Regions from separate parts of the Kribbella sp. VKM Ac-2566 genome, predicted to be linked through region 1. Evidence: riboswitches for the same ligand, from Rfam matches in the RefSeq annotation. Region 1 holds a riboswitch; each other region holds the start of a gene.
What was found. Region 1 has a riboswitch for ZMP and ZTP ahead of EV647_RS35780 (5-aminoimidazole-4-carboxamide ribonucleotide transformylase). Riboswitches for the same ligand answer to the same signal wherever they lie in the genome.
Positions count from the first base shown of each region.

Region 2: another riboswitch for ZMP and ZTP. It lies ahead of EV647_RS32165 (glycine hydroxymethyltransferase); the one in region 1 lies ahead of EV647_RS35780 (5-aminoimidazole-4-carboxamide ribonucleotide transformylase).
Region 3: another riboswitch for ZMP and ZTP. It lies ahead of EV647_RS19320 (bifunctional 5,10-methylenetetrahydrofolate dehydrogenase/5,10-methenyltetrahydrofolate cyclohydrolase); the one in region 1 lies ahead of EV647_RS35780 (5-aminoimidazole-4-carboxamide ribonucleotide transformylase).

Region 1 covers NZ_SODT01000014.1:394,782-398,044, forward strand. The annotation lists gene EV647_RS35765 (exo-alpha-sialidase) at 1-311, shown strand, start outside; gene EV647_RS35770 (ubiquitin-like small modifier protein 1) at 321-602, shown strand; gene EV647_RS35775 (AAA family ATPase) at 667-1,206, shown strand; gene EV647_RS35780 (5-aminoimidazole-4-carboxamide ribonucleotide transformylase) at 1,196-2,074, opposite strand; ZMP/ZTP riboswitch at 2,093-2,187, opposite strand; gene EV647_RS35785 (trans-aconitate 2-methyltransferase) at 2,190-2,909, opposite strand; gene ilvD (dihydroxy-acid dehydratase) at 2,955-3,263, shown strand, end outside.
Region 2 covers NZ_SODT01000013.1:301,314-304,576, reverse strand. The annotation lists gene EV647_RS32170 (acyl-CoA dehydrogenase family protein) at 1-1,185, shown strand, start outside; ZMP/ZTP riboswitch at 1,183-1,265, shown strand; gene EV647_RS32165 (glycine hydroxymethyltransferase) at 1,294-2,742, shown strand; gene EV647_RS32160 (DHA2 family efflux MFS transporter permease subunit) at 2,797-3,263, opposite strand, start outside.
Region 3 covers NZ_SODT01000010.1:197,786-201,048, reverse strand. The annotation lists gene prcA (proteasome subunit alpha) at 1-193, shown strand, start outside; gene EV647_RS19330 (NUDIX hydrolase) at 190-804, shown strand; gene EV647_RS19325 (nitroreductase family deazaflavin-dependent oxidoreductase) at 832-1,251, shown strand; ZMP/ZTP riboswitch at 1,297-1,381, shown strand; gene EV647_RS19320 (bifunctional 5,10-methylenetetrahydrofolate dehydrogenase/5,10-methenyltetrahydrofolate cyclohydrolase) at 1,402-2,262, shown strand; gene aroH (chorismate mutase) at 2,293-2,661, shown strand; gene EV647_RS19310 (prephenate dehydrogenase) at 2,669-3,263, shown strand, end outside.

The sequences.
Region 1 (3,263 bases):
AGCCCGAGACCGTGTACGTCTTCCCGCTGGTCGCGGACGGGAACCGGATCCCGACCGAGGCGCAGTGCCGGGTCTACCGCTCCCGCGACGCCGGCTCGACCTGGGAGCCGCTGGCCGCCGGGTTGCCGGACGTGTCCTACGCCCCGGTGCTGCGGGACGCGATGACCGTCGACACCGCCGACCCTGCCGGTGTGTACGTCGGCACGCGGGACGGTTGCGTCTACGCGAGCGCCGACGCCGGCGACAGCTGGACCGAGGTCGCGCGCCACCTGCCGGATGTCCTCACCGTGCGAGCAGCGGTGCTGGGATAAGGGGGTCGGATGATCGCGGTCTGCCTACCCACGGTGCTGCGCCCGTTCGCGGGCGGCGCCGAACGCGTGGAGGTCGAGGTGGACGGTTCGCCGACCGTCGCCTCGGTCTTCGCGGCGCTCGAAGCCGACCACCCGGCGCTCCGCCGCCGCCTCACCGACGAGCAAGGCGCGGTCCGCCGGCACGTGAACATCTACCTCGGCAACGACAACATCCGCGACCTCTCGGGGCTCGAGACCAAGCTCACCGACGGCGACGAGCTCCTCATCCTCCCGAGCGTCGCCGGCGGCTGACGTCCCGCGCCGGCGAAAACAAAAGACTGCCGTTCGGCGGCGGGCTTGGTTAGCGTCGGGCGGCATGAGCAACGTCCTCCTGCTGACCGGCCCGTCGGGCTCCGGTAAGACGACCGTGGCCCGGATGGTCGCGACCGGCGCGCCGCAGCCGACGATGCACCTGACGACCGACGAGTTCTACCGCGGCATCCGCACCGGCTTCATCGCGCCGTACCTGCCAGGAGCGCACCGCCAGAACGAGGTGGTCGTCGAGGCGATCGTCGCGACGGTGAGCGTGTACGCGCGCGGTGGGTACGACGTGGTCGTCGACGGCATCATCGGGCCCTGGTTCCTCGCCCCGTTCCGCGAGGCCGCCAAGGCGGGGGAGTGGACGATGTCGTACGTCGTACTGCGTCCAGACCTCGGTACGACGTTGCGGCGCGGGCAAGACCGGCCCCACCCCGAGCTGACGGACGCCGACGCGCTCACCGGTCTGCACGGTGCGTTCGCGGACCTCGGCGCCCTCGAGCCGCACGCGATCGACACCAGTCGGCTCGATGCGGAGCAGACGGCGGCCGAGGTCCGCGGAGCCGTTGCCTCAGGTAACTATCTGCTCAGTGCCTGAACAGGCGGATCCCGGTTTCCGACCACGTGATCCGGGCTGCCGCGCAGGCGGCCGCCACCTCGGGCGAGCGGATCGAACCGCCCGGTTCGGCAATGTGCGAAACGCCGTACCGCTGGGCCTCCACGACGTTGTCGGTGAACGGCAGCGCACCGTCGGAGACCATCGAGACACCGGTGAGCGGATCGGCCGAACGGCGGGCCCACCAGAGTGCGGCCTTCTCACCGGCGAGCCTCGTACAGTCCACCCGCGACTGCTGCCCGGCGCCGATGCCGATGGTCATCCCGTCCTTCACCATCACGACCGTGTTCGACTGGGTGTAGCGGGCGACGATCATCCCCAGCACCACGTCGTCCGGGAGGTCGCGGGGCACCGGCAGCGCATCACGCTCCTGCGTCAGCCGCACTCCGTAGAGCTCACGCACCTCCTCGGCCGGCGGCTCGAACTCCGGGTCGACCTCCAGCACCAGGTAGGTCCCGCGCTTCTTCGCGGCGAGGATTTCCACCACGCCCTCGTCGTACCCGGGGGCGATGATCCCGTCCGACACCACCCGCTTCAGCAGCATGGCCAACTCGAGATCCACCGGATGCGAGACCGCCACGAAGTCGCCGTACGACGACTTCGGATCAGCGTCCCGCGCACGGGTGTACGCGGCCGCCACCGTCTCGCCGAGCGCGGCACCCGCCGGTGACACATGCTTGTACGACGCCGCAGCCGGTACGCCGAACCGCTCAGCAGCCTCCCGCACCAACTGCCATCCGGTCAGCGCATCGAGAACATTGATGTACGACGGCTCACCCGCGACCACCGTGAACGGCGCAGAGTCGAGGCTCGCCGCTTGATGAGGATTCATGCCGTACCGCAAACGCATCAGGACCTCCGATCGGATCGGAGGCGCCCAGGCGGACGACGCCCTGTACGAACACTGTACGAACACACCCGCTCCCCGGTGGTACTCCACCCTCGCCAGTCGCGGTGCGCCCAGCCTACTTCGTCGCGCGCACCACCAGCAGACGTGATGCCTCGGTCAACGGTTCTCCGTGCCAACCGCCTTCGATCACGACGTCCGAGAAGCCCGCCGCGCGCAGATCAGCCGTGATCTCGTCGGCAGAACGGAAGTACAGAACGTTCCGGTAGACCGCGTCGCGCCCGTCCTCGAAGACGTTGTGCGCGTCGAAGGTCACGCGCCCGTTCGCGATCTCGATCAGCTCGAGCCACTCCTTCAGGTGCCCGGCCACCGTGTCCCGTTCGCCGTACGTCGCTTCGCTCGTCCACTGCTCCCACGCCCGTGCCGCCGGATTGCGCGACTCGAAGGCGAGCACGCCACCGGGACGCAGCGCGGCCGCCAGCGCAGCGACCGCGGCTGCGTGCTCCGCGACGTGCATCATCGTGTTGCCGCTGCTGACCGCGAGATCCACATCGCCGGTCGGCTCCACCACCAGGTGGTCGCCGTCGATCCAGGTGACGGCGTCGGCGCCGGGCTGCCGCCGCGCGTACCCGAGCATGGTGGGACTCGGATCGACGCCGATCACCACGCGCCCGGGCGCGACCAGCGAGCGGGTGAGCAGACCGGTTCCACAACCGAAGTCCAGGACCTTCGCAGTGCCCTCGGCCAAAGCGCGGTAATAGTCGTGATCCTCCCCGGCCGGGTTGTCCAGGTCGTAGAGCTCCACCAACTGCTGGTCGCCGTACGGGTCATCGATCACCCACCGCACCTTACTGGGCGGCGACCCAGGAATAGGGTGGGCGGCATGGTCGATGTGAAGCCCCGCAGCCGGACAGTCACCGACGGATTGGAAGCGACCGCCAGCAGAGGCATGCTGCGCGCGGTCGGGATGGGGGACGACGACTGGGTCAAGCCACAGATCGGCGTCGCGTCGAGCTGGAACGAGATCACCCCGTGCAACCTGTCGCTGGACCGGCTCGCCAAGGCGGTCAAGGACGGCGTGCACGCGGCCGCTGGATACCCGCTCGAGTTCGGCACGATCAGCGTGTCCGACGGCATCTCGATGGGCCACGTCGGCATGCACTACTCGCTCGTCAGCCGCGAGATCATCGCG
Region 2 (3,263 bases), on a different contig from region 1:
AAGGCGGACGCGCAACTCGCGAAGGAGTGGGTCCCGCAGCTCGCCTCCACGCAGTACGACGTACGCCGGCTGCCGGCCGCGTCGAAGAACGGCGTCCTGGCCGGGATGGGGATGACCGAGAAGCAGGGCGGTTCCGACGTACGGGCGAACCTCACGACGGCGACGCCCGCCGGCGACGTGTACCAGCTGAACGGGCACAAGTGGTTCTGCTCGGCCCCGCAGGTGGACGTTTTCCTGGTCCTCGCGCAGGCGCCGGACGGGCTGAGCTGCTTCGTCGTACCGCGGGTCCTTGCCGACGGCAACCGGAACCCGTTCGCCCTGCAGCGGCTGAAGGACAAGCTCGGCAACCGCTCGAACGCCTCCAGCGAGGTCGAGTTCCACGGCACGATCGGGTACCGCCTCGGGGACGAGGGCGCCGGCGTACGGACCATCATCGAGATGGTCGCGGCGACCCGGCTGGACTGCGTGCTCGGCTCGGCCGCGCTCCAGCGGCGCGCACTCGTCGAGGCGAGCTGGCACACGCAGCACCGGTCGGCCTTCGGCGGCCTGCTCGCCGACAAGCCCGCGATGCAGAACGTGCTCGCCGATCTCGCGCTGGAGAGCGAGGCAGCCACCGCGCTCGCCATGCGCCTGGCTGCCGCAGTGGATTCCTCAGACCCGAAGGAAGCAGCATTCCGGCGGATCGGGCTGCCGCTCGCGAAGTTCTGGGTGTGCAAGCGGACGCCGTTCATGGTCGCGGAGGCGCTGGAGTGCCTCGGCGGCAACGGGTACGTCGAGGAGTCCGGGCTGCCGCTGCTCTACCGGGAGTCGCCGCTGAACTCGATCTGGGAAGGATCGGGCAACGTCAACGCGCTCGACGTACTGCGTGCGCTCCGCCGGCCGGAGTCGCTCGAGGCGTGGCTGCTCGAGGTCGGCTCGGTGCAGGGTGCCGATGCGCGGCTCGATGCGGCGGTCAAGGACGTACTGCAAGCGCTTGCTGACATCGAGAACGCCGAGGCCGGTGCTCGCAGACTGGCCGCGCGAATGGCCCTGTGTCTCCAGGCTTCGTTGCTGATCCGGCACTCGACGCCGGAGGTCGCGGACGCGTTCGTGGTGTCCCGGCTGGCCAACGACTGGGGCGGTGTGTTCGGGACGCTGCCACGGACCACACCGTTCGCTGGCATTGTCGAACGCACGATAGGGTGAGCGAGTCGCGACTGGCGCGCTGAAGGTGGAGAACCACCGGGGAGCGAAACCCGTCGGCACCGTGCGCCTGGGTGCCTTCGACCCACTGCAACCGCAGGAGAGACAACGATGACTCAGTCCTTCGACGCCGCCGCCGCGTCGGCCGCGTACAACAACGCGCTGCAGGTGATCGCCGCGGTGGAACCCACCATCGCCGACGCGATCAAGGCCGAACTCGCCGACCAGCGGTCCTCGCTGAAGCTGATCGCGAGCGAGAACTACGCCTCCCCCGCCACCCTGCTCACGATGGGCAACTGGCTGTCGGACAAGTACGCCGAGGGCACCATCGGGCACCGCTTCTACGCCGGCTGCCAGAACGTCGACACCGTCGAGCAGGCGGCCGCGGACCACGCCAAGGCCCTGTTCAACGCGCCCCACGCCTACGTCCAGCCGCACTCCGGTATCGACGCGAACCTGGTCGCGTTCTGGGCGATCCTGGCGCAGCGGATCGAGTCCCCGGCACTGGCCGAGGCGGGCGCGAAGCACGTCAACGACCTGACCGACGAGGACTGGACCAAGCTCCGCAAGGCGCTCGGGGACCAGAAGATGCTCGGCATGTCACTGGACGCCGGTGGTCACCTGACGCACGGCTTCCGGCCGAACATCTCCGGGAAGATGTTCAACCAGCACTCCTACGGCACCGACCCGGAGACCGGCCTGCTCGACTACGACCTCGTTGCCGAGCAGGCGCGCGAGTTCAAGCCGCTGATCCTGATCGCCGGCTACTCGGCGTACCCGCGCAAGATCAACTTCGCCAGGATGCGTGAGATCGCCGACGAGGTCGGCGCCACCCTGATGGTCGACATGGCGCACTTCGCCGGCCTGGTCGCGGGCAAGGTCTTCACCGGCGACTTCGACCCGGTCCCGCACGCGCACGTCACCACGACCACGACCCACAAGTCGCTGCGCGGCCCGCGCGGCGGCATGGTGCTCTGCCAGCCGGAGTACGCCGACGCCGTCGACCGCGGGTGCCCGATGGTGCTGGGCGGTCCGCTCAGCCAGACGATGGCCGCGAAGGCAGTCGCACTCGCCGAGGCGCGGCAGCCGTCGTTCCAGGAGTACGCGCAGGCCGTCGCCGACAACGCGGTCACGCTGGCCGAGGGCCTGATGAAGCGTGGCGTGAAGCTGGTGACGGACGGCACCGAGAACCATCTGGTGCTGCTGGACGTCTCGTCGTACGGCATCACCGGCCGGCAGGCCGAGTCGGCGCTGCTCGACGCGGGCATCGTCACGAACCGGAACGCCGTACCGCGGGACCCGAACGGCGCCTGGTACACGTCGGGTGTCCGGATCGGTACGCCGGCACTCACCACGCGCGGCTTCGGCGGCGACGAGTTCGACCTGGTCGCGGAGCTGATCGTCGACGTCCTGTCCTCGACCACGCCGACCACGACCGCGGCGGGCGCCCCGTCCAAGGCGAAGTACGTGCTGGCCGATGGTGTCGCCGACAAGACCAAGGCCGCTTCGGCCGAGATGCTCGACAAGTTCCCGCTGTACCCGGGTCTCGAGCTCAGCTGACGCACGTCGCGGCGCCCGCTCCTCGTGTCGGGGAGCGGGCGCTGCTTCGTCTGGTCAGGCGTCCTGCTTTACTCCCATCAGGGCATCCTGCGAGGGCTTCTCGGCTCTCGCGGGCATCAGGACCGCGGCGAGGATCGCGCCGGCGGCGGCGATGCAGGCCGAGACCCACATCGTGGTGTTGAGACTGTTGACGAACGCGTCCCGGACATTGTCCAGCAGTTCCGGCGAACCAGCCTTCTCGGCGACCGCGAGCCCGCTGGCCAGGCTCTTCTCCACCGCGTCGGCTGCCTGCGCGGGCAACCCGGCGGTGTCGACGTTGCTCCGGTAGACCGAGTTCAGCACGGTGCCGAGTACGGCGACGCCGACCGTCCCGCCGACCTGTCGAAACGCTTGCAACAGGCCCGATCCGGTCCCCGCCCGCTCCGGGTCGAGCACGCCGAGCGCCGCGTTCATTGCCTGCGGCATCGAGCATCCGAGGCCGAAGCCGACGACCGCGAACCAGATCGCGGTGTACCCGTACC
Region 3 (3,263 bases), on a different contig from region 1:
CATCTCCGAGGAGTCTTTGGCCGGCATCCTGAGCGAGTCCAGCCCGGCGGTGGACGCGAAATCGGAGTCGGACCCGGGTTCGGACGCGAGTGACTCCAGTGAGTCGTCTACGGGTGACACTCCAGTCGCACCGCCGGCGGACGACGCACCGGTAGCGCCGCCGGAAGACTCGGACGACGACCGTCCGCTGTGACGGACCAGATCGAGAACTCAGCCGCTACCGACAAGGTGGCGGCTGAGCTGTCTCGTCCGGCCGACCCGGCACCTTGGGAGCTGCTGGGGGAGGAGACGGGGTTCCACCGGTTCCTGAGCGTGAACCTGCGCCGGTACCGGATGCCCGACGGGCGCGAGGTCGACTGGGACGTGCTCGGCCCGAAGTCCGACGCCGGGATCACGTCCGGCGTGACCGTGCTGCCGTTGACGCCTGAGGGCCGGATCGTCACGGTGCGGATGTTCCGGGCCGGACCGGACCGCGTCGTCACGAATCTGCCAGGTGGGTACGTCGAGCCCGGCGAAGACCCCGCGGTGGCAGGTGTCCGGGAGCTCGAGGAGGAGACCGGCTACGTCTGCGAGTCGCTCGAAGTCGTCGGCTGGCAGTGGTCGGCGGCCTCGTCGACGTACCGCAAGTACGTCGCGATTGCCCGCGGCTGCCGCCCCGACGGGAAACAGCAACTGGACGAGACCGAGGACTGTGTCCCGGTCGAGCTGTCCCTGGACGCGTTCCGTGCGGAGTTGCGCACACCCGGTGCGATGACGGGAATCGACGCCGCCTATCTCGCGTTGGACCACGCAGGTTTGCTCTAGCAACCAGCAATCTGTGGAGGAATCGATATGAGCGACTGGAACGCCAACATCATCACCGAGTTCCGGGACAACGAGGGCAAAGTCGGTGGGCAGTTCGAGGGCGCACCGATGGTCCTGCTGCACCACTACGGCCGTCGGAGCGGGCAGGAGTACGTCGCTCCGACGATGTACCTCGCCGACGACAGCCACCCGGACCTGATCTACGTCTTCGCGAGCAAAGGCGGCGCCCCCACCAACCCCGATTGGTACCGCAACCTCACCGCAGCCGGCAAGGCCACGATCGAGCGTGGGACCGAGACGTACGAGGTGATCGTCAAGGAAGTGACCGGCGCCGAGCGCGACCGGATCTACGCCGAGCAGGCCCGGCGGTATCCCGGCTTCGCCGACTACGAGCGCAGTACGGCCGGCATTCGCACCATCCCCGTGCTCGAGCTCAAGCGCGCGTAGGAATCCAGGCGAGCTGATCGGCGCGGCGAGCGGGCCGGTATCCTGACAGCGGACCGCGACTGGCGCTGAGGTGGACGACCACCGGGGAACGGTCTGCCATCCGGCTTCGCCGCGCGCCTGGGCACACTTCTGACGCAGAGGAGTGCGCCGATGAGCGCAGAACTGATGATCGGGACCGACCTCGCCGCCGACATGGTCGCCAAGGCGGCCGAACGAGCACGGGTCCTGCAGGAGAGGTACGGCGTGCAGCCGTGTCTGGCGACCGTGCTGGTCGGTGACGACCCGGCGTCGGCGACGTACGTGCGGATGAAGCAGAACCGCTCGAAGAAGGCCGGGATCGCGTCGCTGAGCGTCGTACTGCCGGCCGAGACTTCCACCGCGGAGCTGGTCGCGGAGATCACCAAGCTCTCCGAGGACCCGGCCGTGCACGGGATCCTGCTGCAGCACCCCGTGCCGGCGCAGATCGACGAGCGGTCCGCGTTCGAGGCGATCGACCCGGCGAAGGACGTCGACGGCGTGACGATGCGGTCGTTCGCGGCGATGGCGTTCGGGGATCCGGGTTTCCGCTCGGCCACCCCCGGCGGGATCATGCGGCTGCTGGCGGCGTACGACGTACCGCTCGAAGGGGCGCACGCCGTGGTGATCGGCCGCAGCCCGATCCTCGGTAAGCCGGCCGGCATGTTGCTGCTGGCATCGAACGCCACCGTCACGTACGCGCACTCCCGGACCCGGGACCTGCCCGAGCTGGTCCGGACCGCGGATGTGGTGATCGCCGCGGTCGGCAAGGCGAACTTCGTCCGCGGCGACTGGCTGAAGCCGGGCGCGGTCGTGGTCGACGCCGGGTACAAGGAGGGCAACGTCGGCGACGTGCACTTCGCGGAGGCGACCGAGGTGGCCCGGCTGATCACGCCGGTACCGGGCGGGGTCGGGCCGATGACGATCGCGCTGCTGCTGGAGCAGACGGTCGACGCCGCTGAGACGGCTGTCCACTCTTTGACTACTCTGGCCTAGGGTTGGGGGACAAGATCTAAGGAGGCGGACGTGGCGGTACGGGCGATCCGGGGTGCCACCCAGCTGGACGTGGACGAGCGCGAGCACCTGCTCGAGCGGTCCGCGGAGCTGGTGAAGGCGGTCCTGGAGGCGAACGATCTGGAGAACGAGGACCTGATCAGCATCCTGTTCACCGTCACGTCGGACCTGCGTTCGGAGTTTCCCGCCGTCGCGGGCCGGCAGATCGGGCTGACCGACGTACCGCTGATGTGCATGCAGGAGATCCCGGTGCCGCATGCGCTGCCGCGGGTGGTGCGGCTGATGGTGCACACCGAGACGCCGCGGTCCCGGGACAAGATCCAGCACGTCTACCTGCACGGAGCAGTCGCGCTCCGCCCGGACCTGACCGGCGCCCAGTGAGGGCACAGTGAGTGAGTTGCGCGGGCCGGTTCGCATTGTCGGCACCGGATTGATCGGTACGTCGATCGGTCTCGCGCTGGCACGGCTCGGTGTGGTCGTGGAGCTCGTCGACGGGAACCCGGACAACGCGCTGATGGCCGAGCGGATCGGCGCCGGCTCGCGGCTGGTCGAGATCGAGCCGCAGCTGGTCGTGGTCGCCGTACCGCCGGACCACGTCGGCGCCGTCGTCGCCGAGCAACTGGAGGCGACTCAGGCCATCGTCACGGACGCGGCCAGTGTGAAGTCCAAGCCGCTGACCGATGCGCGCCGGCTGACCGGTGACGTCAGCCGGTACGTCGGTAGTCACCCGATGGCAGGCTCCGAGCGCAACGGCCCGCTGGCCGCACGCGCCGACCTGTTCGACGGAGCCACCTGGGCGATCACCCCGCACGCGACGAGCGCTCCGGAAGCGATCGATCTCGTACGCCGGCTCGCCGAGGCCTGTGGTGCCCGGACGGTGGAGCTGTCGGTCGAGGACCACGACCTCGGCGTCGCCCGGGTCTCGCACCTCCCGCACCTGATGTCGGCGCTCGCCGCGGGCACGCTGGCGGACGCGCCGTCCT